4 regions of the Kitasatospora sp. NPDC096077 genome follow, and region 2 is predicted to be linked to each of the others. Evidence: riboswitches for the same ligand, from Rfam matches in the RefSeq annotation. Region 2 holds a riboswitch; each other region holds the start of a gene.
What was found. A riboswitch is a leader RNA that binds a small molecule or an ion and turns the genes downstream of it on or off. The one in region 2 is predicted to bind cobalamin.
Positions count from the first base shown of each region.

Region 1 (7,125 bases), on a different contig from region 2:
CATCGTGCTGCTCGACCCGCCGTTCCTGCCCGGTCTGCTCGCCATCTTCGGCGCCGCGTACCTCATGGTCAGCCGGATCGAGTACCCGAAGCCGCAGGGGCTGCTGGCCACCGCCACGCTCTGCTGGGTCGTCGTGGCGATCGGCTGCCTGGCCGCCTGGGCGACCGGGCTGCCGGGGGGCGACACCCTGATGCACGTCGGCGCCTTCGCCCAGATCACGCTCGCGGCCATGGCGCCGCTGCTGGTCATCCGGCGCAAGGTCGGGCAGAAGGTCGGCGACGTCCGCGCCCGGCGGGCGGAGTCGCGGCTCGGCTGAGCCTGCGTTCGCGATTTCGCGATGAGGAAGGGCCCGGAACCTGATGGTTCCGGGCCCTTCCTCGTGCTCGTTGCCGCTCGTGTTCCCGCTGTCGGGTCACGCTGCCGGGTCACGCCCCGCCGGTGTGGACGCTGAAGGCCGAGCGACGGGCCGCCCGGGCCACGCCCGGGTCCGGGTGCACCCCGGAGACCGCCGTCAGCACCGAGGCCGCCCGCGGGTGCCCGGACTGCCGGGCCCGGGCGAACAGCCGCACCGGGTCGCCCGCCGCGGCGCCCTCGACGTGGCCGACCAGCAGCTCCGTCTCACCGTGGTCCAGCACCGCGGCCGCGGTGTCCACCCACAGCCAGGCCGCGTCCTCGGCGCCCAGCACGTCCGCCGGGGAGACCCCCTCGTCGGCCCGCTCGGCCAGCCACAGCAGCGCGTACGGGCGCAGCACCGGCGCGTCCACGGCCGCCCGGACCGCCTGCTCGGCGGGCCCGCCGGCCACCCGCAGCGCCTCGAAGGCCAGGCCGCGCACCAGCGCGTCGTCGCCCCGGGCGGCGTCCAGCAGCTCCGCCACCGCGCGGTCCGCCGGGCGGGCCGCCACCCAGGCGCGGAACTCCGCCCGGGCCGGGCCCGGCGAGTAGTCGGCGCAGGCGTTCAGCAGCTCGAAGGCGCTCTGCTCGATGTGCCCGGCCGCGGTCTGGGCGACCGTGCAGATCTCCTCCAGCTTGGCCCGCACCGCCCAGTGGCCCAGCGGGGACAGCTCGGCGGCGGCGTCCCGGCGCACCACGGCACCGACGGCCGCCAGGCCGTCCAGCATCCAGTCCAGGACGGCGGCCACGTCGGAGGGCGCGGGCGGGGTGTCGATCTGCGGCGCCCGGCAGGTGCCGCGCACCGCGGACACCGCCGAGGCGGCGTGCGGGACCGGCGACAGGCCCGGGTTGCCCAGACCGGCACCGACCCGGCGCTCGTCCAGGCCGCGGCGCAGCAGCTCCAGCAGCTCGCTCTCCTGCACCGGACCGTCCACCAGGTGCAGGAAGGACAGCAGCTGCGGGGCCTGGTCGACGGCCTGGCCGGCCAGTACGGCGAACACCCCGCGCAGCGCGGCGGGCGGGACCGGGGCGAGCAGCGTCCAGGCGTCGAACAGGCCGGACCAGCCGCGCACCACGGCCTCGTCGTCGTGCTCCCAGGCGTGCAGGCGCCAGCCGGGGCCGGCTCCGCCGTCCCGGGCCTCCACCAGGCCCACCAGCAGCGCCTGGCCCCAGGCCTTGGCTGCCGCGCCGACCGTCATGGCCAGCGCCCGGCCGGCCGCCCGGGCGTCCTCCGGGAGCAGCTCGCCGCGCTTGTCGACCTCCGCCAGCTCCCCGGCCCAGCGGGCGATCCGGACGGCGTCCACCAGCATCCGACGGGCCAGCGGCGCCAGTTCGGCCGGTGCGGGGAAGCCCTCGGGTACCGGAACCCGGCCCCGGCCGGGCGCCGGCGCCGGCCCTCGTCGCCGGGGTACACCTGCCCCGCCCGGCCTGCCACCGGCGGGCCGGTGGGCCGTACCGGGGAGACGGGTCACCGTCGCACCGGTACCGATCGTCGGCGGGAGCGGGGCATCACGGTCGCGCGGGTTCCGAGACGTCACGTCGAGCAGTCTTCCCCTTGCACCGGCCTTCTGTCACATCCGGTTGTCCGTACGACCGCTCGGCCGGGGACGGGGCCCGGGCGAGACCCAGGCAAGATCGGGCAACAGAGGCAAACCGCCTGGCCGGAAACGTGTGGCGGGGGCATGCCAGGGTGGTGGCGGGGTGTCGCGCTGCCCGTTCGAGCGGTCACTCTCCGTGTCCGGGCGGGCGTCGAGGGGCGCGGGGGACGGGGCGGGGTGGAAGCGGAACACCGGGATCCGGCCAGGCCGCGGGCGCCGGCCGGAACGCGGCGCTGCACCGGAAGTCGGCCGGGCCGTCTTCCGGTGCAGCGGGTGTCTTCCGGTGCGGGGGGCGTCCGGTGCGGCGGGTGTGACCTCCGGTGCAGCGGGGGGCTCAGAGGAGGGGGGTGAGCCAGCGCCGCAGGAGTTCGCCGTAGTGGTCCGGCGCCGAGTTCCACAGGGCCGCGTGCTCGGCCCCCGGGAAGCGCTGGAGGCTCACCACGTCGTGGCGGGCCGCCGCCAGGCGCTGCACGGTGCCGAAGGGGGCCAGCTGGTCGTCCGGGCTGTGCAGCACCAGGGTCGGGACCCGCAGGTCGGTACCCTCCGCCAGGCGGGAGAAGTCCGCGAGGTCGACCCCGGTGCGGCCCTGCGCGGCCAGCGCGCCGAGCTCCGCGGCGACCCCGGTGTAACCCGCCCGGGCGGCGTCCCGGCGGGCCGAGGCGGGGAGGTCCAGGACCACCGAGTCGAGCACGATGCCGCGGACCGCCTGGGCCCAGGCCGACCGGGCCGCCGCCTGCAGGACCATGGTCGCGCCCACCGACCAGCCGTAGAGGATCACCCGGCCCGCCCCGCTGTCGAGCGCCAGCCGCACCGCCGACTCGACGTCCCGCCACTCCGTCTCGCCGAAGTGGCTGAGGCCGTCCGGCGAGGCGGGGGCGCCCTCGTCGCCGCGGTAGGTGACGGACAGCACCGGCAGGCCCAGGCGGTGCAGCACCGGCAGGACCGGGAGGGTCTGCTGGCGGTCCGCCTCGGGCCCGTGCACCAGGATCACCCAGGTGCCGCGCGTGCCGTCGACCCGCCAGGCGGGGAGCGGGCCCAGCTCACCCTCGGCGGCGGTGTCGGTGAAGGACAGGCCGAGCGCCCGGGTCGGATCGCCCAGGTGCACCCGCGGCGTGAAGCGGACCTCGGTGCCGGGGACGAGGGTGCCCCGGTCCGCCCGGACCAGCCGACGGGTGACGCCCTGCTCGTCGCGGTGCAGGATCTCCTCGACGACCGCGTGCCCGCCGTCCTCCCACTCCACGGCCCAGCGGCCCGGCCGCAGGCTCTCGGGGCGCCGGTTGAAGGTGACCCGGCCGGCCGCCAGGCTCTGCACCAGTACCGGCCCGGACTCCGATCCCCCGGCCCCCGGCCCCGCCCCCGGCCGGACCATTCGCTCGGAGGCCCGGCGGCCGATCACCAACACGGCCGCCCCCGCGGCGGCGGCCGCCACGACGGCTGCGGTTCCCCAACGCATCTCGATCCCCGCTCTGTTTCACGCACCGGACGGTTTTCGAGCACCAGTCCACCGGCGCACCGCACCCCCGGCCACCGGGCTGGCCCGTCCGGGGGACGGGGACGGGAGGGGAAGGGAGGGGACGGCGGGTGCGGGAGGGGACGGGAGGCGGCGGGCCGGGTCAGACGGGGACGGCGGGGTCCCGGGTGCTGAGGAGGTGCCAGAACCGGGGGGTGAGGGGTGGGGTGGCGGTGCGGGGACTGGCCGTGGCGCCCCAGTAGGTGGGGGCGTGGTGCTCCTGGTGGAGGACCGGGAGCACGGCCGCCAGATCGGCTTCGGGGACGGGGACGAGGCGGGCGATCGGGCGCAGCTGGGACTGCCAGCGGCCGGTCACGCACTGCCGCAGGAGGCGGTCGAGGGCCTCGCCGCGGCCGGTGGCCTCGACCAGCTCGGTGAGCCGCAGGCCCAGGGCCTGGGCGAGGGCGAGGGTCTGGTCCGGGTCGCCGTCCCAGTGGCCGGTCAGTTCGGCCCGCCGGTAGTCGGCCGGCGCCATGCCGACCCGCTCGGCGACGGTCTCCTGGGTGAGCTCGCGGGCCAGCCGGTGGTCGCGCAGGCTCGTCGGCCGACCGTCCATCAGCTCGGCGACGGGGCACCAGAGGGCGCGGGCCAGCGCGATCAGCTCGGCCTCGCCGGGCCGCGACCCGCCGAGCTCCCAGGCGAGGACGTGACCGGGGAGCAGCCGCACCCCGTGCGCGGCCATGCCCTCGGCGACCTGCTCGGGGGTCAGCCCGAGGCCGGCCCGGTGGGCGCGGGCGGCGCCGGGCGCGAACGGCACCGGGGCGGGGGCGACGGCGGGTGGCTTTCTGCGGCGCATGGCCCGAACCGTAGGCGCGGCCGGCGCGACGCCCCCAGCCGCCGAACGCACGAAGCCGGGCCGGTCGGGCCGCCGCCGCGCTGGGCGATCGCACAGGCCCGGAGCGGGCCGTTCCTGTGACCAACCCCTCCGTGACCTCGGTTGACTCCCGGATCGGGCCCGTGATGGGATCCTGGGGCCAAACGGAGGCATGGAGAGGAAGCCGGTGCGAGTCCGGCGCGGTCCCGCCACTGTCACCGGGGAGCACGCCCGGAAGTGCCACGGTGGTCCGTCAGGAGCCGCTGGAAGGCCCGGGGGTGCGTCCGACCCGGAAGCCAGGAGACTCTCGCCCCCGGTACGTCGATCCAGGGCGCGGACCCTGAGTGAGGACACCCACGCGATGCGCGCTGCCCCGCCGGACCCCGACCACGCGCCGCCGTGCGCCCGCTGACCCGCGCCGCCGCCTTCGCGCTGGGGGCCGTCGCGGGCTACGCCGCCGACGCCCGGTTCGCCGACCCGCGCCGCGGCCACCCGGTCGCCCTGTTCGGCAGCGCCGCGAACCGCCTGGAGCGGCGTCTGTGGCGCGACGACCGCGCCGCCGGGGCGGCGTACACCGCGCTGTGCGTGGGCACGGTCGCGGCCGGGGCGCTGGCCCTGGACCGTACGGTCGGCCGGCGCCCCCTGGGCCGGGCCGCGCTGGCCGCCGCGGCGACCTGGACGGTGCTCGGCGGCACCTCGCTGACCCGGGAGGCGCGCACCATCGGCCGGTCGCTCGCCGCGGGCGATCTGACGGCGGCCCGGGAGCGGCTGCCGCACCTGTGCGGGCGGGATCCGAGCGCGCTGGACGGGCCGCAGATCGCCCGCGCGGTGGTCGAGTCGGTGGCCGAGAACACCGCCGACGCCGTGGTGAACGCGCTGACCTGGGGCGCCCTGGCGGGCACGCCGGGGCTGCTGGCCTTCCGCGCGGTGAACACCCTGGACGCCATGGTCGGCCACCGCTCGCCCCGCTACGCCCGGTTCGGCTGGGCGTCCGCCCGGCTGGACGACGTCGCGGGCTGGCCGGGCGCCCGGCTGACCGCGCTGCTGACGGTGGCCGCCGCGCCCGAACCGCGGACCGCCTGGCGGGTCTGGCGCCGGGACGGCTCCGCGCACCCGAGCCCGAACGCGGGCCAGGCCGAGTCGGCGTTCGCGGGCGCGGTGGGCGTGCGGTTGGGCGGGACTCTTCAGTACGGCGAGCGAGTGGAGCACCGGCCGGTGCTGGGGGCGGAGCTGCGGCCCGTGACGGTGGACGACATCGAACGGGCCTGCGCGCTGTCCCGGCGGGTGGGCGTGCTGGCGCTGGGTACGTCCGTCGCGGGGCATCTGGCGATCCGTCTGTGGAGGAGGGGCACGGCATGAGCAACGCGCTGCTGGTCGCGGGGACGACCTCGGACGCGGGCAAGAGCGTGGTGACGGCCGGGATCTGCCGTTGGCTGGTCCGGCAGGGGGTGCGGGTCGCGCCGTTCAAGGCGCAGAACATGTCGCTGAACTCCTTCGTCACCGCCGACGGTGCCGAGATCGGCCGGGCCCAGGCGATGCAGGCGCAGGCCGCCCGGGTGGAGCCGGAGGCGGCGATGAACCCGGTGCTGCTGAAGCCCGGCGCGAACGGCCGCAGCCAGGTGGTGCTGCTCGGCCGGGCGGTCGCCGAGGTGGGCGCGCTGGACTACCGGGAGCGCAAGCCCGTCCTCCTGGAGCGCGCCCTGGAGTGCCTGGCGGACCTGCGGGCCCGCTACGACGTGGTGGTCTGCGAGGGCGCCGGGTCGCCCGCCGAGATCAACCTGCGCGACCGGGACATCGCCAACATGGGCCTGGCCACGGCCGCCGCGCTGCCGGTGGTGGTGGTCGGGGACATCGACCGCGGCGGGGTGTTCGCGGCGATGTACGGCACGCTCGCACTGCTGTCGGCGGAGGACCAGCGGCACGTGGCGGGCTGGTTCGTCAACAAGTTCCGCGGCGACGCCCGGCTGTTGGCGCCCGGGCTGGAGATGCTGCGCGAGCTGACCGGCCGGCCGGTGCTGGGCACCCTGCCGATGCTGCCGGGGCTGTGGCTGGACGCCGAGGACTCGCTGGACCTGTCCACCGTGGCGGACCGGGCGGACGGGCCCGGCCCGCTCGGGGCGGACGTGCTGCGGGTGGCCGTGGTGCGCTTCCCCCGGCTGTCCAACTTCACCGACCTGGACGCGCTGGCGCAGGAGCCGGGCGTGCTGGTGCGCTGGGTGACCCGGCCGGAGGAGCTGGCCGACGCCGACCTGGTGGTGCTGCCCGGCACCCGGGCCACCGTGGCCGACCTGGCCTGGCTGCGCGAGCGCGGCCTGGAGCCGACGCTGAAGGCGCGGGCGGCGGCCGGGCTGCCGATCCTCGGGGTGTGCGGCGGCTACCAGATGCTGGCGCGCTCGATCGAGGACGAGGTGGAGTCCGGGGCCGGAACGGTCGACGGGCTCGGGCTGCTGCCGACACACGTCCGCTTCAGCGCCGAGAAGGAGCTGGCGCGGCCGGTCGGCATGGCCTACGGGCAACGGGTCGAGGGCTACGAGATCCACCACGGGGTCGTCTCCGTGGAGGGCGGCGAGGCGTTCTTCTCCGATGACCGCGGGCAGGACCTGGAGGGCTGCCGGGTCGGCCCGGTCCTGGGCACCACCTGGCACGGCGCGCTGGAGAACGACGGCTTCCGCCGTGAACTCCTGCGCGAGGTCGCCGAATCGGCCGGCCGGGCGTTCGTCCCGGCGCCGGACACCTCGTTCGCCGCGGCGCGCGAGGCCCGGCTGGACCGGCTGGGCGACCTGATCGAGGAGCACGCGGACACCGACGCGCTG
Region 1 covers NZ_JBEOSV010000004.1:73,828-80,952, forward strand. The annotation lists gene ABTZ03_RS05730 (CDP-alcohol phosphatidyltransferase family protein) at 1-316, shown strand, start outside; gene ABTZ03_RS05735 (hypothetical protein) at 426-1,700, opposite strand; gene ABTZ03_RS05740 (alpha/beta hydrolase family protein) at 2,323-3,441, opposite strand; gene ABTZ03_RS05745 (helix-turn-helix domain-containing protein) at 3,602-4,294, opposite strand; cobalamin riboswitch at 4,491-4,618, shown strand; gene ABTZ03_RS05750 (cobalamin biosynthesis protein) at 4,712-5,671, shown strand; gene ABTZ03_RS05755 (cobyric acid synthase) at 5,668-7,125, shown strand, end outside.
Region 1: it holds a riboswitch for cobalamin, as region 2 does, so the genes downstream of both, ABTZ03_RS05750 (cobalamin biosynthesis protein) here and ABTZ03_RS41265 (prenyltransferase/squalene oxidase repeat-containing protein) in region 2, are expected to answer to the same signal.

Region 2 (7,125 bases):
GTGGGTGTCCCCTCGGGGGTGGCGGCCGGGGTCGTCGGCTGGTCGGAGGCGGGCGCGTCCGTCGGCGGCTGGGTGCCGTCGGCCGGGGCCGCCGGCGTGCCGCCCGGGGCGGGTGCCCGGCCGGGGGCGGGCTGACGGGCACCACCACCGCTGCCGGGCTGCGGGGCGGAGCCGTTGCCCCGGCCGCTGCCCGCGCCTCCCGAACCGGACGCGGACCCGGAACCACCGGTGGTCGAACCGCCGGAGCCGGACCCGGAGCCACCGGCCGTACCGCCGCCCGAACCCGAGCTCCCGCCACTGCCGTTGGAGCCGTTGCCCGAGCCGCCGCCGGAACCGGAGCCGCCGGTGGTCGAACCGCCGGGCGCGGTGTTGTGGGCCCGCAGGGAGTCCACCGGGATGGTCGGCCGACCGATGGTCAGGTCGTCGTTGGTCGCGCCGAAGATCCACAGGTCGACGCTGCCCGGCTTGGGGTGGTAGCTCATCGCACCGAGCTGGCTGTAGCTCCAGTCGGTGTCCCCCGGGTCGGCGTGCCAGTACGACCAGTAGGCGCTGGCCGGCGGGGTGAGGACGCACTTCTCCTGGTCGGCGGTCGGGTACTGCTTGCCGCCCAGGTACCCGCTGAAGCCGATCCGGCAGATGAACGCCGGACCGTCGTGGCCGGTGCCGGTGGTGTGCCAGCCGCCCTGGTTGAGCAGCTCGTAGCCGGTGGTCGGCGTGGTGCCGCAGGAGCGCAGCACCGGACCGCCCCACTTGCTGAAGTCGATCGCCAGGATCACGCCGGAGGTGGTCGTGCACTGGTCCAGCGGCAGCGGTGCGGCGGCGGCCGGGGTGGCCGTGCCGAGCAGCGCGGTGCCGATCAGCGAGAGCGCGCCGAGCACGGCCGCCAGGCCCTGTCGGCGGCTCATCGGTGCCGTCCCTGGCCGAGGCGGGTGCGGGAGACGGCGACGGCGGTGCCGCCGGCCAGCAGCAGGGCCAGCGCGAGCAGCGCCGGGAGGGCGGCGTCGCTGCCGGTGTGGGCCAGGCCGGAGCCGTTCGGGGCGGCAGCGTCGGCCACCACCGGCCGGACCTCGCCGCCCGGTGCCCCGCCGTCACCGGCACCCGCCGGGGGCACGTCGGTCACGCCGGGCGCGGAGGCCCCGGACGTCCCGGTCGGCGCCGGGGTGCCGGTCGAGGTCGCGCCCGAGGTCGGAGACCCGGTGGACGTCGGAGACCCGGTGGAGGTCGGGGAGGCGGTGGAGGTCGGGGAGGCGGTGGACGTCGGAGACCCGGTGGAGGTCGGGGAGGCGGTCGCGGACGGCGACCCGGTCGGCTGCGGCGTCCCCGCCGCCACCGGCCGCTTGAGGGTCCCGAAGGACGTGCCGACCGTCCCGCCCAGCACCTGGGTCGAGGCCCGGACGTCCGAGCCGCGCTGCCCGGCCGCCGCGACGTTGAAGCCGCCGTCCGGGTTCTGCTGCCCGGCCAGGAAGTCCCGGGCCCGCGAGATCGCCGGACCGTACTGCCCGGCCCGCAGCGAGAACGCCTGGACGGCCAGGGCGGTCGAGTTTGTGGAGTCGCCGGAGGCGCCCGGGAAGCCTCCGTCGGCGAGCTGCTTGCCCGCGATCCACCCGACCGCGCGGTCCACGGCCTGCTTGGCGGCCGGGTCGTCGGGGAGCAGGTCGAGGGCCATCGCGGCCATCGCGGTGCTGTCCACGTCGGAGTCGCCCTTGGCCGGGATCAGGCTCGGCCAGGAGCCGTCGGCGTGCTGGAGGCCGGTCAGGTAGCGCACCGGCTCGGTGGCGTGGGCGCCGTCCCCGGCCCGGAGCTGGGCGATGATGCCGAGCGACTGGGAGAACACCGAGGTCGCATAGCGGTAGTTGCCCTGGGCCGCGCAGGCGGTGTCGGGGGCCTGGCTGGGCGCGGTGCAGATGATGGCGGCGAGCGCGGCGATCAGGTCCTGGCCGCCGAAGGCACGCGGGTCGCGACCGACCACCTCGGCGAGCAGCGCCGTCTTGCCGATCGAGCCGCCGCCGGCGAACTCGGTGCCGACGTTCGTCCAGTCGTCCACCGTCCGGCCGTTGCCGTCCTTGCCGTGCTGGTCGAGGAAGTCGGCGATCCGGCCCAGTGCCTTGTCGTCGCTGCCGGTGGCGGCGAGGGCGAAGGCACCGTCGATGGTCAGCCCGAAGTCGGCGAAGCCCGGGAAGCCCTCGTAGTACTGGCCGCCGATCAGCCGGGTCGGGTCCGTGAGGTAGGCCGAGCCCTTGGCCAGGTCGGGCTTCCGGTGCAGGTCGTGGTCGAGCGCGGCGAGGTCGGTGCCGGCCAGGGCGAGCACCGCCTGTCCGGTGGCGGTGGGGTCCGCGTCGGTGGCGGCCGGGTCGGTGGTGAAGCCGCCGGAGGGCAGCTGCCGGGCGGCGATCCAGCCGGTGGCGGCCGCGTCGGCGTCGGTGCGGCCGGCCGCCTTCAGGGCCTGGGCGGCCAGCGCCGTGGTGTAGGTGTCGCTCGCGCCGGCCCAGGAGTACGGCCAGAGGCCGCCGTCGGGCTTCTGCTGGGCGGCGGTCCAGGCGTCGGCGCGCTTGACGGTGTCGGGCGCGGTGCCGGCCCGGCGCAGGGTGAGCGCGGTCAGCGCGGTGGTGCCCGGGTCGCCGTCGCAGTGGTCGCCGGGGGCGATCATCACGGAGGAGACGCCGCCGTCGGCGCACTGGGCGGAGGTGAGCCGGGCGACGGCGGTCGGCGGCAGGGCGGTGCCGGAGCGGGCGAGGGCCAGCAGGGCGAGGGCCTGGTTGACCGGGTAGGTGACGCCCTCGAAGTCCCCGGCGGCGGTGCAGGCGCCGAGCTTGCCCTGGGCGGTGCAGACGTGGTCGGTGAGCGCGGCGATCAGGTCGTGTCCGCCGAAGGCGCGCGGGTCCCCGCCGGTGATCTCGGCGAGCAGCGCCAGCTGGGCGACGGCCCGGGGGACGGGGGCCGCCTTGGGGCCGCCCGGGAAGGCGTACTGGTCGGTGTGGGCGGCCAGGTAGGCGACGATCTTGCGCAGGGTGTCGTCCTGCCCGCCGGCCGCGGCCAGCGTGAAGGCGGTGTCCGTGGTGGCGTCGTAGTCCACCGCCTTCGCCGAGGGGTCGTACACGTGGTCGCCGTCGGTCAGCCGGGCGACCAGCCAGCGGGCCGCGGCGGGCAGGTCGGCCTTGGGGGGCTTCGGCGTACCGGTCGCGGTCGGCGTGGGGGTGGGCGTGGGGGTCGGCGTGGGCGTGGACGACCCGCCCTTGGCCCGGACCGAGTCCGGGGTGAAGGTCGGGGAGCCGGTGGTGCCGCCGACGTCCGTCCCGCCGTACACCCAGGCCTCGACCTCGCCGGGCGCGGGCTTCTGCGACATCGCGCCGAGCGTGGCGTACGACCAGTGGTCCTGGCCGACCGGGGCGATCCAGTACGACCAGTACCCGGTCGCCTGCGGGGTGTTGACGCAGGACTCCTTGTCCGGCGTGGGGTACTGGGTGCCGTCGTGGAAGGCCGGGTTGCCCAGCCGGCAGACGAAGGCGGGGCCGTCGTGCGCCGTGCCGGCGGTGCTGAACCCGCCGTTGTGCAGCAGGTTCATCCCGGTGGTGGGGTGGGCGTCGCAGCCGCGGACCACGCCGCCGCCGAACGGGCCGAAGTCGACCGCGACGACGGCCCCGGAGGTCGCCGTGCACTGCTCCAGCGGGTCCGCGTGGGCGGCGGTCCCGGGCAGGGCCACCAGGGCCAGGCTGCCCGCGGTCAGCGCGAGCGCGGCGGCGGCCGCGGAGGCGGCGGTTCCTCGCCGCCACACGGTGGGACGGTGTCTGTGGACCGGCACGGAACGAACTCCCCTGTCGACTGCGGCGTCGGCGGGGACACGGGTGCGCAGCAGGGCACCCCGGGGCAGGGGTGGGCCGTACCGCGTCGCAGTCCTCGACGACGCTCGTGCGTGCTCCACGGCGCAGGCATTCCGGCTCGCCCGCCGGGACGGGTCGGCTGGACTCGTCGGTACGGGCACACGGTTGCGGGACAGCGCCGGATTCGAACCGGCTTCCCCTGACCCCCTGGAGGAAAAACGCTTCATCAGACCATGGCCGGACCAGCGAGGTCAACGATTCGTCATATCGTCTACGTCACGGCTCGTTCGAATTCGATGCGGTAAGGTCCCGGCTCGGCCGAGCGGGGGAACCCGGTGGAAATCCGGGGCTGACGCGCAACGGTGTGCGGGGCGGCACTGCCTTCCCCGCGAGCCCGGATGCCCGGCGGCCGCACTGTTCCGCGGAAGTCCGTCCACGCGATCCGGGCGTCGGCCGCCCCTCGCAGCGACGCACCGCCGTCGACGCACCGGGCACGGTCGGGGCCCTCCAACCCCCCAGGAGCCCTTCCATGACCCGCACCCTCCACCGCGGCCTCGCCACCGCCGTCGCCGCCCTGGCCGCGGCCGGCACCGCGCTCGCCACCGCCGTCCCGGCCCAGGCCACCGCGAGCCCGACCCAGATCAGCACCTCCGTCACCAACGGCGTCGCCTACCTGCGCAGCCTCCAGGGCGCGGACGGCGGCTACGCGGGCAGCGGACTGTCCAACGAGTGGGCGTTCAGCGCCCTGGCCGCGGCCGGGACCGCCGCCGCCGACGTCACCCCCGGCGGCGACGCCACCAAGAACGCCCGCCTGGTCTACCGCAACCAGCTCGCCGCCCCGACCTGGCCGAACGCCAGCCCGGTGGTCACCGACTACGAGCGCGGCATCCTCAACTCCTACGCGGCGGGCATAGACCCGGCCCGGGTCGGCCCCGGCCGCAACCTGATCGCCGACGCCGTCTCCTACTGGCAGACGTCCACGCCCGGCTACTACGGCCCCGCCGCCAACTTCAACGGCACCGTCTTCGCCCTGCTCGCCCTCGGCGGCGCCCGCACCCAGGCCGGCGCCCAGCGGGTGCCCCAGCCGCTGCTGGACGCCTCCACCGCCGTGGTGCGCGCCAACCAGCACACCGACGGCGGCTGGAACTACAGCAAGGCCGCGGGCGACCCGAACGCCCTCGGCCAGCCCAGCGACGTCGACATGACCGGCGCGTCGATGGCCTCGCTGTGCGTCGGCGGGGTGGCCAACACCGACCCGGCGGTGCTCGCCGCGAAGGGCTTCCTCAAGGCCAAGATGGCCACCTCGGGCGCGTTCAACGCGATGTACGGGGTGAACACCGACTCCAACGGCTGGGCCGTCTCCGGCCTGATCGCCTGCGGCTTCGACCCGCAGGGCACGGACTTCACCTCGCCCGCCCCGTTCAAGAAGACCCCGGTGGACTTCCTGATCTCCCAGCAGTTCAACCCCGGCGGCGGCTTCCGCTACCAGCCCACCGACACCTCGCCCAGCGCCTACGCCTCGGTCGACGGCCTGCGCGCGGTCGCGGGCGGCGGCTTCACCGCCACCCCGCCCACCCCGGTCACCGCGGGCGAGCCGCAGTTCGTGGCCACCTCCGGCTTCACCCCGGGCACCGCCGCCCGGATCGCCCTGATCGTCGACGACGGCACCGGCAACCCGCGCCCCTGCGCGGTCACCATCACCCCCACCGGCAGCACCGCGACCCTCGGCGACGTGCTCGACGCGGCCGCCACCGCGAGCCCGGCCGGCTGCGTCACGGCGGTCACCCCGGCCAGCGGCGTCGCCGGTCCGATCACCTCGCTCAACGGCGTTGCCAACAGCGGTACTTCGAGCTGGCTGCTGTCGACCGACGGCGGCGCCTCGATCACCGCCGACCGCACCGCCGTGGTCAACCTCGGCGACACCGTCTCGCTGCGCTACGGCAGCTGACGTACCCCGTGCGGACGGCGGCCCCGGGAACGTCCGGGGCCGCCGTCCGTCCGCCGTCCGTCCGTCCGTCCGCCCGCCGTCGGTCATCCGCCGTCGGGCACCCGTCAACCGGCTCAGGCCTCGGGGCCGTACGCGCCGAAGCCCCGGCAGACCAGGCCCTCGCGGAAGCTGAGCACCTCGGCGACGGCCCGGCCGCGCTCGTTGCGGTAGTTGATGACGAGGGTGTCGACCGAGACCCGGACGTCCTCGACGGTGAAGTGCAGATCGGGCAGGTGCTTCAGGCCCTTCGCCCAGTAGACCCGCAGGGCCTCCTTGCCGCGCACCTCGCCGGACGGGTCGCCGATCAGTTCGAGGATCCGGGGCGAGGCGAAGACGACGTCCTCGGTGAAGTGGGCGAGGATGCGCTCCAGGTCGTGCGCGTTCCAGGCGTCCGCCCAGTCCCGGGCGAAGCGGGTGCCGAATTCGTGGTTGAAGTTGCGGTCGAAGTCGTGGTCCATGCCCCTGGACGGTAACGACAACCGGCCCTCCCCGCCCGTGGTTCCACCATCCGGTCAGCCCGCCCGGTCGAGCAGCGGCACCCGCACCTGGTTGAAGCCGTAGTAGAGGGCGAGCAGCCCGTGCACGGCCAGGGCCGCCGGGGCGGACAGGAAGGCCAGGGCGACGGTCAGCGGGTAGACCACCAGGCCCAGTTCGAACCGCCAGCGGGCGGCCCGGGCGGCCGGCACGTCCACCCGCGCGTCGAAGCAGTGGCCGGTGCGGGTCGCGTAGTTCCAGAAGAGGCTGAACAGCACCGCCTGGCCGACCATCACCGCGCCGTACACGGCCGCGGCCACGTTCGCCGCCGAGCCGTTCCGCAGGTTCTGCGCGACCAGGGCGGTCGGGAAGGGCAGCACCGAGACCAGCATCAGCAGCAGCAGGTTGAGGAACATCAGGGTGCGGTCGACCCGGGCCAGGTGCCGGAACAGGGTGTGGTGGTTCACCCACTCCACACCGATCACCAGGAAGCTCACCACGAACGCGAAGTAGGACGGCCACTGGGCGCCGAGTGCCCGCCACAGCTCCGCCGCCCCGTGCGCCTGCGGGATCCTGATCTCCAGCACCAGCAGGGTGATCGCGATCGCGAAGACCCCGTCGCTGAACGCCTCGATCCGGCCGGTGTCCGTCGTCTCCACCGGCAGAGCATCTCAGCCGGGCTGCGGCACCCGTCCGCGCAACGCCGGGGCCGGCGGAGCGGCATCGGGCCCGGCCAGCAGGTCCGGCACCCGGCAGGGCGGGACGGAGGCCGGGTGCGGCACGGGCGCCCCGAGCGCGCGGCGGGCCCGGTCCCGTTCGGCGCCGGCCAGCACCGCCCGGTGGACC
Region 2 covers NZ_JBEOSV010000098.1:204-7,328, forward strand. The annotation lists partial or broken gene ABTZ03_RS41260 (hypothetical protein) at 1-905, opposite strand, end outside; gene ABTZ03_RS41265 (prenyltransferase/squalene oxidase repeat-containing protein) at 902-3,772, opposite strand; cobalamin riboswitch at 3,905-4,057, opposite strand; cobalamin riboswitch at 4,105-4,242, shown strand; gene ABTZ03_RS41270 (prenyltransferase/squalene oxidase repeat-containing protein) at 4,348-5,766, shown strand; gene ABTZ03_RS41275 (YybH family protein) at 5,880-6,263, opposite strand; gene ABTZ03_RS41280 (TMEM175 family protein) at 6,318-6,938, opposite strand; gene ABTZ03_RS41285 (adenosylcobinamide amidohydrolase) at 6,951-7,125, opposite strand, start outside.

Region 3 (7,125 bases), on a different contig from region 2:
GCCGCACTGGTCGCGCCGGTGGCGAGTGCCTGGTCCCGGGAGGCCGCGATCGCGCTGGCCGTGGTCCCGGCGGTGCTCGCGGCGGCGGGCACGGCCCCGCAGCTGCGGGTCGCGCGGCCGGCCCCGGCCCCGGCCGCCACCGCCCCGGCGGCCCGCCGCCCGGTCGCCCGGACGGCGCTGGCCTGGAGTCTGACCGCCTACTTCGGCATCCAGACCCTGGTCTTCTACGCCACGCTGGCCTGGTTCCCCACCATCCTGGTCGACGCCGGTCTGAGCCGGACCACCGCCGGCACCGACCAGGCCGTGCTGATCCTCGGCGTCGCCGTCGGCGGCTTCCTCGCCCCCACCCTGGCCGCCGCCCGCCGCGACCAGCGCCCGCACATCCTGGGCGTGGTGGTGGTCTGCGCGCTCGGCCTGATCGGGGTGCTGCTCGCGCCCGCCGCCGGGGCGCCGGTCTGGGCCGGGATCCTCGGCATCGGCATGGGCGGTGGACAGGCGCTGGCCGGGGTGCTGTTCACCCGCCGGGGCGCCGACCAGGACCACGTCGCCGCGCTGTCCACCATGGCCCAGGGCGTCGGCTACCTGATCTCCGCGCTCGGCCCCGCGCTGGTCGCCCTGCTGCACAGCGGCACCGGCTCCTGGGACGTCCCGCTGCTCGCCCTGGTCGGACTGCTGCTGGTCGGCGCGGTGTTGAGCCTGCGGGCCGGGCACGACCGGGCATGACCGGGTGCCCGTCGCGGGCGGCGCGGGCGGCGCGGGCGGCGCGAGAAAGTATTTTCCGTCGTGACGTCACACTCGGGCGCCGGGGTCCGTCGGGTCAGGGAAAGCACCGATCACCCGAGAGGACAGCACGATGACCACCACCCGTTCGATCACCGCCGAGATCCCGTCGCGCCCCCGGATGGCCACCGACCCGGCGGAGCTCGTCCCCGAACTCGCCGACGTCTCGGCCGCGTTGTTCCGGGCCGTCGGCAACCGTTCGATCCCGCGCGGTACCGTCAGCCTGGTCCAGCTGCGGGCCGGACAGATCGTCGGCAGCACCTACCTGACCGTCCTGCACACCGGATTCCTGCGCAAGGCCGGTGAGTCGGAGGAGCGGATCACCTCGGTGGCCACCTGGCAGGACTCGCCGTACCTGACCGCGGCCGAGCGGGCGGCCCTCGCCCTGGTCGAGGCCGTGCTCCAGCCCAACCCGTACGGCGAGCGGGTGTCGGACGAGCTGTACGCCGAGGTCGCCGCGCACTACGACGAGAAGGCGCTGGCCACGCTGATGCTGGCGATCGGCCAGGTCAACTTCTTCGTCGCGATCGCGCTGATCGCCAAGCCCGTCCCCGGGAAGGCGTTCACCGACCCCTGGGCCTGAGCCCCGTCGCTCCTCGAACCGGCCCGCCGAGCACCTCGTTCGGCGGGCCGGTTCCGCGTTTCAGCCTGCGGCGAGGAGGCCCGTCACCAGGGCGCGGAGCCCGTCCCCGTAGGCGTCCTGGGCGGTCACCGGCTCCCAGCGGCCCGCGACCTGTGCCAGCCGGGGGTACTCCGCCGGGTCGAGGGCGGCGAACACCTGCTCCCGGTAGGTCGGGCGGTCGTCCCCGGCACGGCGTTCGGCCGCGGTGGCGCGGACCACGATCTCCCCGGTGGTGTAGTACCAGATCGCGCGGTAGCCCTGCGCGGCGCGTTCCGGGCTCAGGCCGCAGTCGACCAGTCCGTCGACGATCCGCTCGACGTACCACAGGGCGTGGGTGGAGAACAGGTCGTCGGCGGCCAGTACTTCGACGATCCAGGGGCAGGCGGCGAGCGCGTCGTGGATCGCGGTGGCCGCCGCGAGGACCCGTTCGCGCGGGTCGGCCGGCAGCTCCACCGGCCGCAGCGCGCGGGCGGCGTAGTCGTCCAGCAGCAGGACGAGCAGCTCCTCCTTGTTGCGCACGTGGTGGTAGAGCGCCATCGGCGTGCTGCCGATCTCGCCGGCCAGACGGCGCATGGTCAGTTTCCCGACGCCCTCCTCGGCCACGATCCGCCGGGCCGTTTCGACGACCTCCTCCCGGGAGATGCGGGGCGGTCGGCCGGTGGCCTTGCGGGGGGTGGGGGAGGGCTGCTGCATGCCCCCATCATCCCCCGTCGATCTCCCGCCGATCTCGCGTCGGTCTCGCGTCGGTCTCCCGCGCCTCGACAGCGGGGAGCCTTCGGGAGTAGTTTCCTTACATGTACAAAAACTCACGAGGGCGCCCCGGCGCGGCCAACGCCGCCGGGGGAGCGCTGGGCGTACTGGCCGGCGGAGTGCTGACGGAGTACGCGAGTTGGCGCTGGGTCATGCTTCGTGCTCGCCGAACCCCGTTCCCCCGCACCGCTGTTGCGGCTCGGCCTGCTGCGCAGCCGCTGGGTCGCGGGGGCCAACCTGCTGGTGTTCCTGGCCGCCGCCGGGCAGTTCGCGGCCTTCTACTTCGTCTCGCTCCACCTCCAGCAGGTGCTCGGCCTGGGCGCCGCCGCCACCGGTGCCGCCTTCCTGCCGTTCACCGCCGGCCTGGTCGCGGGGACGGTGCTGGCGACCCGGGTCACCGCGCGGCGCTCGCCGCGGACGGCCCTGGTGCCCGGCGCCGTCCTGGCGGCCGTCGGCCTGGGCTGGTTCGCCCTGATCGGCCCGGACGGCACCTTCCTCACCGACGTCCTCGGCCCGTCCCTGGTCACCAGCTTCGGCACCGGACTGGTGCTGGCCCCGGTCGCGGCCGCCGCGACCACCGGCGTGGCCCCCCGCGAGGCCGGTGCGGCCTCCGGACTGCTCAGCAGCTCGCGCCAACTCGGCGGCTGCGTCGGCCTGGCGGTGCTCGCCACCCTCGCCGCCCACCGCACCGGGTCGGCCACCGACCCGGCGGCCCTCGACGACGGGTACGCCCTCGGCCTGGCCGCCGGCGGGGTGCTGTTCGCCCTGGCGGCGGTGGTCGCGATCACCGTGCTGCCGCGCCGCCGGCCGGAACCGCCGGCCCTCCGTCCCACCGTTCCCGCGCAACCCCTCCTGGAAGGAACCCGTTGATGACCACCACCCCCATCACCCCCATCACCGCCGTCGACCTGTTCGCCTCGGCGCTGCAGATCCGCCCCGACGGTGACGTCCGGGCCGCCGAACGCCGGATGAGCGGCGGGGACGCCGACACCTGGCAGGTCGCCACCTTCCACGTGGAGACCGACGCCGACGTCCACGGCGACCACTGGGAGATGCACCCGGCGGCGGACGAGGCGGTCTGCTGCCTGGCCGGCGGCGTCCGGGTGTACTTCCGCCCGGTCGAGGACGGCGCCGAGGAGGAGACGGTACGGCTGCCGGCCGGCAGCGCCGTCGTCGTCCCGCGTGGCCGCTGGCACCGGCTGGAGCTGGACGCCCCCAGCGACCTGATGTCGATCACCCTGCGCGGCGGGACGAAGCTGGAACGGCGCTGACCGGGAAGACCCGCGGGAGAAACGGAGGGCCCGGCGGACAGCACGTCCGCCGGGCCCGTACGCATCGTGTGCGCGTCGTGGGTCAGCCGTCGGCGTCGACCCGGGCGGCCCAGCGCTGCTCGACGTTGCTGAAGCGCCAGTAGGCGAGGGCGCAGGCCCAGACCACCACGAACATGCCGACCAGCAGGTAGCCGACGTTGTCCAGGCTGATCTCGGAGATCCAGCCGGTGACCGGGTCGGTGAGGTCGAGCTTCTCGTGCAGCACGCTGACCAGCTCGATGGTGCCGATGACGAAGGCGACCGCGATGGAGAGCCCGGTGATGGTGAGGTTGTAGTAGACCTTGCGGACCGGGTTGGAGAACGCCCAGTGGTAGGCGAAGTTCATGAAGGTGCCGTCGAGGGTGTCGAACAGGCTCATGCCGCAGGCGAACAGCAGCGGCAGGCAGATGATCGCGTACCAGGGCAGGCCGGAGGCGGCGCCGGAGCCGGCCATGGCCATCAGGGCGACCTCGGTGGCGGTGTCGAAGCCGAGGCCGAACAGCACGCCGACCGGGTACATCTGGCCGGGGCGGCGGATCGACTTGGTGAGCCGGCCGAGGATGCGGTTCATGAAGCCGCGCTCGTCGAGGTGCTTCTCCAGCTGCTTCTCGTCGAACTGGCCGGCCCGCATGGCCTTGTAGACCCGGTAGATCCCGGCGAGCGCGAACAGGTTGAGCGCGGCGATCAGGTAGAGGAAGGTGCCGGAGACGCTGGTGCCGATGACGCCCAGCCACTGGTGGGTGGTGGACTGGTCGTCCACCAGGGTGCCGACGATCTGGGCGCCGCCGGCCACCAGGGCGGCCATCGCCATCACGATGGTGGAGTGGCCGAGTGCGAACCAGAAGCCGACCGACACCGGCCGCTGGCCGTCGGCCATCAACTTGCGGGTGGTGTTGTCGATCGCGGCGATGTGGTCGGCGTCGAAGGCGTGCCGCATGCCGAGGGTGTAGGCGGTGATGCCGAGTCCGACGCCGAAGGTCTGGGTGCCGATGGTGTAGTGGTTCGGGGCGATCAGCACGAACAGCATGCCGAAGGCGACGACGTGCATCGCGATGATCACGCCGAGCAGGGCGGCGGTGCGGACGGTGTCCCCGCGCTGCCAGCGGGGCGGCAGCGGCAGGGCGGATGACGGCGGTTCTTCGGTGAGGGTCATGCGTGCAGGCCTTTCCAGCTCCTCGATGGGGGCGCCCCCCGGGGAACGCGGGGAACACCGTAGGGGCTCGCTCGTTCCATCGACAAGCGTTCGCAGCTGCGAAAAGGTTGCAATAACGCAAAACCGGGACTTCGGGGACGAAGCGCCGCCGGGGTGACGTCGTCTCACCATGCGGACGATTGAGTGATTCTCTGGCCCGGCCCAGCGGGATTGCCTCTAGGGTGGCCGGTACAGCTGGTTCGCCCCGTCCGCCAGGCGGGGCGTCGTAAGAGGGAACCCGGTGAAGCCGTTCGATCGGCCATTCCGGGACTGCCCCGCAGCGGTGAGCGGGAACGACCGCCGTCATACGCACTGGACCCGGGACGGGTCTGGGAAGCGACGGCCAGTAGGTGTCCGACCTCCGTCTCCACGGAGGACGGTCGTGCCCGCGAGTCCGAAGACCTGCCCGCTGTCCGTGCGCGACCGTGTTCGCGCGCGGCCTTCCGGTGACCTCGAGGGCGGGTCGGCGTACATACCAGGCGGAGCCGTACCCGTACGGGCGGTCCGTCCGGTTCGTCACCCCTTCGCGCCTTCGTGCCGTCTCCGGGCACCATGAGGAATCAGGCTCGCGAAGGAGAGTCCCTTGACAGCGAAGTCCGCAGCCGCGGCGACCGTGGCGACCGCTTACGGCTACCCCCGACAGGGCCGTAACCGGGAACTGAAGAAGGCGATCGAGGGGTACTGGAAGGGCGCGGTCACCGCCGAGGCGCTCCAGGCCACCGCCGCCGAACTGCGCCGGGAGAACTGGGCCGCGCTTGCCGAGGCAGGCGTCGGCGAGGTGCCGACCGGTGACTTCTCGTTCTACGACCACGTGCTGGACGCCTCGGTGGCCGTCGGCGCCGTCCCGGCCCGGCACCGGGAGGCGGTCGACGCCGACCCGCTGGACGGCTACTTCGCGATGGCGCGCGGCAACCAGGACGTCGCGCCGCTGGAGATGACCAAGTGGTTCGACACCAACTACCACTACCTGGTACCGGAGTTGGGCCCGGACACCGCCTTCGCGGCGAACCCGGCCAAGCCGGTCGGCGAACTGCGCGAGGCGCTCGCGCTCGGGCACACCGCCCGGCCGGTGCTGGTCGGCCCGATCACCTACCTGCTGCTCGCCAAGCCCGCCCCCGGGGTGGCCGAGGACTTCCAGCCGATCACCCTGCTGGACCGGCTGCTGCCGGTCTACGCCCAGCTGCTGGCCGAGCTCAAGGCCGCCGGCGCCGAGTGGGTGCAGCTGGACGAGCCCGCCCTGGTGCAGGACCGCACCCCGGCCGAACTCAACGCCGCCGCCCGCGCCTACCGTGAGCTCGGCGCCCTCACCGACCGGCCCAAGCTGCTGGTGGCGAGCTACTTCGACCGCCTCGGCGACGCCCTGCCGGTGCTCGCCAAGGCCCCCGTCGAGGGTCTGGCCCTGGACTTCACCGGCCCGGCCGCAGGCAACCTGGACGACCTCGCCGCGGCCGGCGGCCTGCCCGGCAAGCGCCTGGTCGCGGGCGTCGTCGACGGGCGCAACATCTGGATCAACGACCTGGAGAAGTCGCTGGCCACCCTGGCCACCCTGCTCGGCCTCGCCGACCGGGTCGACGTCGCCCCGTCCTGCTCCCTGCTGCACGTGCCGATCGACGCCGCCGCCGAGCGCGACATCGACCCGCAGATCGCCCGCTGGCTCGCCTTCGCCAAGCAGAAGGCCGCCGAGGTCGCGCTGCTGGCCCGCGGCCTGCGCGAGGGCACCGGCGCGATCACCGCCGAACTCGCCGCCAACCGCGCCGACCTGGCCTCCCGCGCCAACTCGCCGATCACCCACGACCCGGCCGTGCGCGCCCGCACCGCCGCCGTCACCGAGGCCGACGCCCGCCGCGCCCAGGCCTACCCGCAGCGGGCCGAGGCCCAGCGCGCCCGGCTCGCCCTGCCGCTGCTGCCGACCACCACCATCGGCTCCTTCCCGCAGACCACCGAGCTGCGGGTGGCCCGCGCCGACCTGACGGCCGGCCGGATCGACGGTGCGGCCTACCGGGAGCGGATGGAGGCCGAGGTCCGCGAGGTGATCGCCTTCCAGGAGAAGGCCGGCCTGGACGTCCTGGTGCACGGCGAGCCCGAGCGCAACGACATGGTCCAGTACTTCGCCGAGCAGCTCACCGGCTACCTGGCCACCCGGCACGGCTGGGTCCAGTCCTACGGCACCCGCTATGTGCGCCCGCCGGTGCTGGCCGGGGACATCTCCCGCCCGCACCCGATGACGGTCGACTGGTTCCGCTACGCCCAGGACCTCACCGAGCGCCCGGTCAAGGGCATGCTCACCGGCCCGGTCACCATGCTCGCCTGGTCCTTCGTCCGCGACGACCAGCCGCTCGGCGAGACCGCCCGGCAGGTCGCCCTCGCCCTGCGCGACGAGGTCGCCGACCTGGAGGCGGCCGGCGCCGCGGTCGTCCAGGTCGACGAGCCGGCCCTGCGCGAGACCCTGCCGCTGCGGGCCGACGCCCGCC
Region 3 covers NZ_JBEOSV010000101.1:16,833-23,957, forward strand. The annotation lists gene ABTZ03_RS41675 (MFS transporter) at 1-723, shown strand, start outside; gene ABTZ03_RS41680 (carboxymuconolactone decarboxylase family protein) at 854-1,363, shown strand; gene ABTZ03_RS41685 (TetR/AcrR family transcriptional regulator) at 1,424-2,095, opposite strand; partial or broken gene ABTZ03_RS41690 (MFS transporter) at 2,227-3,022, shown strand; gene ABTZ03_RS41695 (cupin domain-containing protein) at 3,022-3,423, shown strand; gene nicT (Nickel transporter NicT) at 3,506-4,615, opposite strand; cobalamin riboswitch at 4,834-5,078, shown strand; partial or broken gene metE (5-methyltetrahydropteroyltriglutamate--homocysteine S-methyltransferase) at 5,238-7,125, shown strand, end outside.
Region 3: it holds a riboswitch for cobalamin, as region 2 does, so the genes downstream of both, metE (5-methyltetrahydropteroyltriglutamate--homocysteine S-methyltransferase) here and ABTZ03_RS41265 (prenyltransferase/squalene oxidase repeat-containing protein) in region 2, are expected to answer to the same signal.

Region 4 (7,125 bases), on a different contig from region 2:
CCCCGGCCCCCGCGAACGAATCCGCCGGGACCGGGGTGTCGGGGGAGGTCAGCCCGCCGGAGCCGGGGGCGGCGTGCCCTGCGCTCCCGGCGCGGCGGAGCCCGCGGCCTTGGCACGCTGCAGCAGTTGGCCCTTCACGTACTCGGAGAATCCGGAGGCCGCCGCGGTCGCCGTGGCGTCGGGGTTGTTGCCGCCCTTCGCCGAGCCCTCGACCGTGAAGTAGGCGTACCGGCCGAGGCTGTTGTGGGTGTTGGTGCAGCCGGGGTTGGCACAGAAGGCCGGGGCGCCGGCGGCCGGCAGACCCTTGAGCTGGCCGGCGTAGTTCTTCATCGCGGTCTCGGCCTGGATCTTGTGGTCGAAGACGGCCACGCCGACGGTCACCGCGCTGTCGCCGGAGACGTACGTCGCCCGGAGCACCTTCTGGCACCCCTGGTCGCCGAGCACCTTGCCGAGCCCGCCGGTCGTCGAATTGCCGTCCCAGCACGGCTGGTCCAGTGCGACCATGGTCCGGTTCCAGGTCGCGCCGTTGATCGTCAGCTGCTGCGCGGAGAACAGCGCGCCCGCGTCCTGCGGCGCCGGGTCGGTCGCGGCCTCCCAGATCGGCTTCGACGGGTCGTCCGTCTGGCCGGACTGTCCCCCCGGGCTGCCGGACGGGCTCGACGGCGTGGCCGTGGGCCGGCCGGAGGCGGTCGAGGTCTGGCCCGCGACCGCCTTCCCACCGTCGTCCTTCTTGCCCTGGAGCAGCACCGCGCCGCCCGCGGCCAGGCCGCCCACCACGACGACCGCGGCGACGATGCCGATCACCTTGAGCCTGCGCTTGCGCTTGCCCTCGGCCTCGTTGCGGTCCGCCAGCGCCGCCCAGTCGGGTTCGGCGCGCTGCGTCGGAACGGGCTGCGGAGGCTGGGGCTGCTGCTGCCACTGCGGCTGCGGCTGCGGCGGCTGGGCCTGCGGCTGCGGCACCGGAGGAACGGGCTGGGGAAGCGGCTGCGCGGACGGCGCCACCGGCCCGTACGAGGGCGGCGGCGGGCCGAAGCCCCCGCTCGGCGGCGGCACCGGTCCCGGTACCACCGGCTGCTGATTCCGTGCGCCCCCCGGCCCGGCGGGAGACGTTCCCTGCGGCCCGTGCCCAGGTACGCCAGTTCCGTCGCTCATGCGCCCAGATCGTAGGGCATGCGCCCGACCGCCGATCCGCCCGGTGACCATTCCGTGCCGGAACCGGGACGCCGTCGGCGCGGACCGGGGCGTCCCGTACACACGACCGGGCTTCCCGACGGCCTCACCCGGGCCTCCGGCCGCCTCTGCGAGGCCTCCCGCCAAGCGCCGCAAGGCCCCTCGCCCGACACCACCGGTCATCGCTCCAACACGCCACGCCGCACTACATGTGGTGTCGCATCGGAGAGATGCCACTACATGTATGCTCGCTTCTGCTGTCGATGCAGGGGAACCCGGTGCGAATCCGGGACTGCCCCGCAGCGGTGTGCGGGCGGCTCCAGGAGCCGCGCCGCGAGTCCGAGTACCTGCCGACCAGCGTGCGCACGGCCCTCCCGCAGAGGCCGCACAAGCACCAGTACGACCCCTCCGGGCCTCGCGGGCGGGCCGGGGAGACACCTCTCGCGACGTCGTTTGCGTTCGCGCCGTGCTCCCCTGCCCAGATCGGCCCGGGTGACCCCGATCACGCCGCCGATCGCCGCCAGGAGAGAGCGCCTTGACCACCGCTGCCTCAGTCACCCTGCCCGCCCAGGGCACCGGTACCGCCTTTGTCGACCCGACGGTCGCCGACCCCGGCGGCGCGCTCCTGCGGCTGCTCACCGACCGCAGCGTCGACCTCGCCGAGGTCGACCCCGGCCATGTCGCCGCCGCCGCGCTGCGCGGCCGCCACGCCGGCTCGGACTTCGCCGAGCTCCGCGGGCTGGCCGTGGACGCCGCCGCGTCGATGATCGCCGAGGACCCCCAGTACTCGAAGCTCGCGGCCCGCCTGCTCGCCCTGGAGATCGTCGACGAGGCGAACAGCCAGGGTTCCACCACCTTCGCCGCCTCGATCGCCGTCGGCCACGCCGAGGGCCTGATCGGCGACACCACCGCCGCGTTCGTCGCCAAGCACGCCGCCGCCCTGGACGCCCTGATCGACGCCAAGGGCGACGACCGGTTCGAGTACTTCGGCCTGCGCACCGTGCAGTCCCGCTACCTGCTGCGCCACCCGATCACCCGCAAGGTGATCGAGACCCCGCAGCACTTCCTGCTCCGCGTCGCCTGCGGCCTGGCGGTCGGTGACACCGAGCAGTCCGTGCGCGAGGTGTCCGAGCTGTACGGCCTGATGAGCCGCCTGGAGTACCTGACCTCCTCGCCGACGCTCTTCAACTCCGGCACCCGGCACCCGCAGATGTCCAGCTGCTACCTGCTGGACTCGCCGCTGGACAACCTGGACTCGATCTACAACCGCTACGCGCAGATCGCCCGGCTGTCCAAGCACGCCGGCGGCATCGGCCTGTCCTACTCGCGCATCCGCTCGCGCGGCAGCCTGATCCGCGGCACCAACGGCAAGTCCAACGGCATCGTGCCGTTCCTGCGCACCCTCGACTCCTCGGTCGCCGCCGTCAACCAGGGCGGCCGCCGCAAGGGCGCGGCCTGCGTCTACCTGGAGACCTGGCACGCCGACATCGAGGAGTTCCTGGAGCTCCGCGACAACACCGGCGAAGAGGCCCGCCGTACCCACAACCTCAACCTGGCGCACTGGATCCCGGACGAGTTCATGCGCCGCGTGAACGCCAACGCCGACTGGTCGCTGTTCTCCCCGGCCGACGTGCCCGAGCTGGTCGACCTCTGGGGCGCCGAGTTCGACGAGGCCTACGTCAAGGCCGAGCTGGCCGGCAAGGCTGTCCGCACCATCCCGGCGCAGACCCTCTACGCCCGCATGATGCGCACCCTCGCGCAGACCGGCAACGGCTGGATGACCTTCAAGGACGCTTCCAACCGCGCCGCCAACCAGACCGCCCTGCCGGGCCGCACGGTGCACTCCTCCAACCTGTGCACCGAGATCCTGGAGGTCACGGACGACTCCGAGACCGCCGTCTGCAACCTCGGCTCGGTCAACCTCGGCGCCCACGTGGCCGCCGGCGCCACCGCCGCCGACCTGATCAACGCCATGGACTGGGAGCGGCTGGACGCCACCGTGCGCACCGCCGTCACCTTCCTCGACCGCGTGGTGGACATCAACTTCTACCCGACGGTCGAGGCCGGCACCTCCAACTCCCGCTGGCGGCCGGTCGGCCTCGGCGTGATGGGCCTCCAGGACGTCTTCTTCAAGCTGCGGCTCGACTTCGACTCGGCCGAGGCCAAGCAGCTGTCCACCCTCATCGCCGAGCGCATCATGCTCACCGCCTACGAGCGCTCCGCCGACCTGGCCGAGCAGCTGGGCCGCCACGAGGCCTACGGCGAGACCCGCGCCGCCCGCGGCGAGCTGCACATCGACCACTTCCCGACGGCCGCCCCGCAGTGGGCCGACCGCTGGACCGCGCTGCGCGCCCGCATCGCCGAGACCGGCCTGCGCAACTCGCTGCTGCTCGCGATCGCCCCGACCGCGACCATCGCGTCCATCGCCGGCGTGTACGAGTGCATCGAGCCCCAGGTCTCCAACCTGTTCAAGCGCGAGACGCTCTCCGGCGAGTTCCTCCAGGTCAACCCGTACCTGGTGCGCGAGCTCAAGGAGCTCGGCGTCTGGGACCAGCAGACCCGTGACTCGCTGCGCGACGCCAACGGCTCGGTGCAGGAGCTCGGCTGGCTGCCCGAGGAGGTGCGCTCGCTGTACCGCACCGCGTGGGAGCTGCCGCAGCGCGCCCTGATCGACCTGGCCGCGGCCCGCATGCCGTACCTCGACCAGAGCCAGTCGCTGAACCTGTTCATGGCGGCGCCGACCATCGGCAAGCTCAGCTCGATGTACGCCTACGCGTGGAAGGTGGGTCTGAAGACCACCTACTACCTGCGCTCGCGCCCCGCGACCCGGATCGCCCAGGCCGCCTCCGGCACCGCCCGCGCCGCCGCGCCGGTGCCCGTGAACACCCCGACCCTCACCCCGGAGGAAGAGGCCGCACTGGCCTGCTCCCTGGAGAACCCCGAGTCCTGCGAGGCCTGCCAGTAATGACTGCCGACGACCGCAAGATGCTGCTCGACCCCGGCTTCGAGCTGACCCTGCGCCCGATGCGCTACCCGTCGTTCTACGACCGGTACCGCGACGCGATCAAGAACACCTGGACCGTCGAGGAGGTGGACCTGCACTCCGACGTCGCCGACCTGGCGAAGCTCAGCGAGGGCGAGCGCCACCTGATCGGCCGCCTGGTCGCCTTCTTCGCGACGGGTGACTCGATCGTCGCCAACAACGTCGTGCTGAGCCTCTACAAGCACATCAACTCCCCGGAGGCGCGGCTGTACCTGAGCCGTCAGCTGTTCGAGGAGGCCGTGCACGTCCAGTTCTACCTGACGCTGCTGGACACGTACCTTCCGGATCCGGAGGACCGCAACGCGGCCTTCGCCGCGGTGGAGAACATCCCCTCCATCCACCAGAAGGCCCAGTTCTGCTTCAAGTACATGAACGCCGTCGACCACATCGACTCGCTGCAGACCAAGGAGGACCGCCGCGCGTTCCTCCTGAACCTGATCTGCTTCGCGGCGTGCGTCGAGGGGCTGTTCTTCTACGGCGCGTTCGCGTACGTGTACTGGTTCCGGAGCCGTGGCCTGCTGCACGGTCTCGCCACCGGCACCAACTGGGTGTTCCGCGACGAGTCCATGCACATGGACTTCGCGATGTCCGTGGTGGACACCGTCCGCGAGGAGGAGCCCGACCTCTTCGACGACGAGATGGCCAAGCAGGTCACCGAGATGCTGGAGGAGGCCGTCGAGGCCGAGCTCCAGTTCGCCCAGGACCTGTGCGGTGACGGTCTGGCCGGCATGAACACCGACTCCATGCGCCAGTACCTGGAGGCCGTCGCCGACCAGCGCCTGGCCCGCCTCGGGATGCCGATCCGCTACGGGTCGACCAACCCGTTCGGCTTCATGGAGCTCCAGAACGTCCAGGAGCTGACCAACTTCTTCGAGCGCCGGGTGTCGGCGTACCAGGTCGCGGTCGAGGGCTCGGTCGCCTTCGACGACGACTTCTAAAGAAGACGACTTCCGAAGAAGACGCACGAACAGTGGTGCCCCGCACCGGCCGTGGCCGGTGCGGGGCACCGCTGTTGTCGGCTTCGCCAGGCGTTCGCGCCGGGCGGGGGCGCCGCCCGGGGGAGGCTCCTGACGGACCGTCGGGGGCGGCTCAGGGACGGATCGGGGTCGGTCCCCGATGCCGGGCGGGGCCGCCGGCGAGCAGGATCGTTTCTGTCGCTGAGGTCCACTCAGCCGTAGTGATCCACGGGGTGCCCCACATGAAGCCGTTCGCCCGCCGCACCGCCGCCCTCGGTCTGGCCTGTTCCGCCCTGGTCGGCGTCACCACCGCCACCGGGGCGCAGGCCTTCGCCGCGAGCGGCGCCGACTCCCCCACCGCGACGGCCTTCCCACCGCTGGACCCCGCCGCACTCCAGGCCGCCATCGAGACCCGCCCCTCCGACGGCGCCTCCGGCGCGATCGCCCTGGTCGCCGAGCCCGGCCAGGTGTGGAAGGGCTCCACCATCGACAGCCAGACCGGCCGGAAGATCCCGGAGAACGCGCACTTCCACGCCGGCAGCATCTCCAAGGTGTTCGAGACCACCGTCGTCCTGCAGCTGGCCGCCGAGGGGCGGATCGACCTCGACCGGACCGTCCAGGACTACCTGCCGGGCCTGCTGCCCGACACCTTCGACCCGATCACCGTCCGCCAACTGGTCAACTACACCAGCGGACTGCCGAACGTGGACGAGGGCAAGCCCCCCGCGAGCGCCGACGAGACGATCGCCGACCGGTACGACTACCGCACCTTCGACCAGATCATCCAGCAGACCCTGCGCCCCGACGACGGCCGCCCGGCGCCCGGCCCGCACTTCACGCCCGGCACCGAACAGGAGTACAACTCCCTCGGCTTCCGGATCGCGGGCAAGCTGATCGAGCAGATCACCGGCCACTCCTTCAAGGACGAGGTCACCGCCCGCATCCTCAACCCCCTGCACCTGGACCAGACTTCGGTGCCGGAGGACGACCCCACCATGCCCCGCCCCTACCTGCACGGCTACATGAGCGACGACAGCGGCCGGGCCGTCGACACCAGCGAGCAGGGCGGCGACCCGTCCAACCTGATCTCCACCACCGCCGACCTCGACCGTTTCCTGACCACGCTGCTGCAGGGCCGCCTGCTGCCCGCCGCCCAGCAGGCGGAGCTGTTCGCCCTCCCCAAGGACAGCGAGGGCAAGCCCGTGCCGTTCGTCGGCGGCACCTCCTGCAACAAGGTGGCCTGCTTCGGCGCGGGCCTGATGTCCACCCCGCTGCCGAACGGCACCGTGCTCTGGGGCAAGACCGGTCACGACGACGGCTACGCCAACGGCATGTTCGCCACCCGCGACCTGTCCGTCCACGCCGCGTACTCGGTCTCCAACCTGGGCCTGGACTTCGGCGCTCCGAGCCCCCTCGCCAACCGCCTGCTGACGGCGGTCCTCGCGGGCAAGTAGCGCGCCCGGGTGGGAAGTCGGCCCGGCCGACTTCTCACGCACCCGGTCCGGCCCGGCAACTCGGCCCGACAACTCGAACCGCCACTCAGACGGCGAAGCGGACGCCGGTCAGCCGCTCCGAAAGCTCCCACAGCCGCCGGGCCGCCTCCGGGTCGAGCGCCCGCGCGGCCGGCCGCACCACGGTCGGGGCGCCGCGCAGCTCGCCGAGTCCGGCCGGGCCGATGAACTGCCCGCCGAGCGCCTCCGGGTCGGTGGCGGCGAAGAGTTGGGGCAGCGCGCCCCGGGCGGCCGGCTGGGCGAGCGGGAGCAGCAGACGGCCGAGGAGCAGCTTCACCACCCCGACCGAGCCGGCCGGGATGTTGGTGGCGGCGAAGCCGGGGTGGGCCAGCACGCTGCGGACCGGGCTGCCGGCGGCGACGAGGCGCCGGTGGAGTTCCCGGCCGAAGAGGGCGTTGGCGAGCTTCGACTGGTTGTAGCGGGCCATCGGCGAGTACCCGCGTTC
Region 4 covers NZ_JBEOSV010000005.1:130,691-137,815, reverse strand. The annotation lists gene ABTZ03_RS07520 (hypothetical protein) at 49-960, opposite strand; cobalamin riboswitch at 1,399-1,539, shown strand; gene ABTZ03_RS07515 (ribonucleoside-diphosphate reductase subunit alpha) at 1,730-4,135, shown strand; gene ABTZ03_RS07510 (ribonucleotide-diphosphate reductase subunit beta) at 4,135-5,151, shown strand; gene ABTZ03_RS07505 (serine hydrolase domain-containing protein) at 5,412-6,623, shown strand; gene ABTZ03_RS07500 (oxidoreductase) at 6,709-7,125, opposite strand, start outside.
Region 4: it holds a riboswitch for cobalamin, as region 2 does, so the genes downstream of both, ABTZ03_RS07515 (ribonucleoside-diphosphate reductase subunit alpha) here and ABTZ03_RS41265 (prenyltransferase/squalene oxidase repeat-containing protein) in region 2, are expected to answer to the same signal.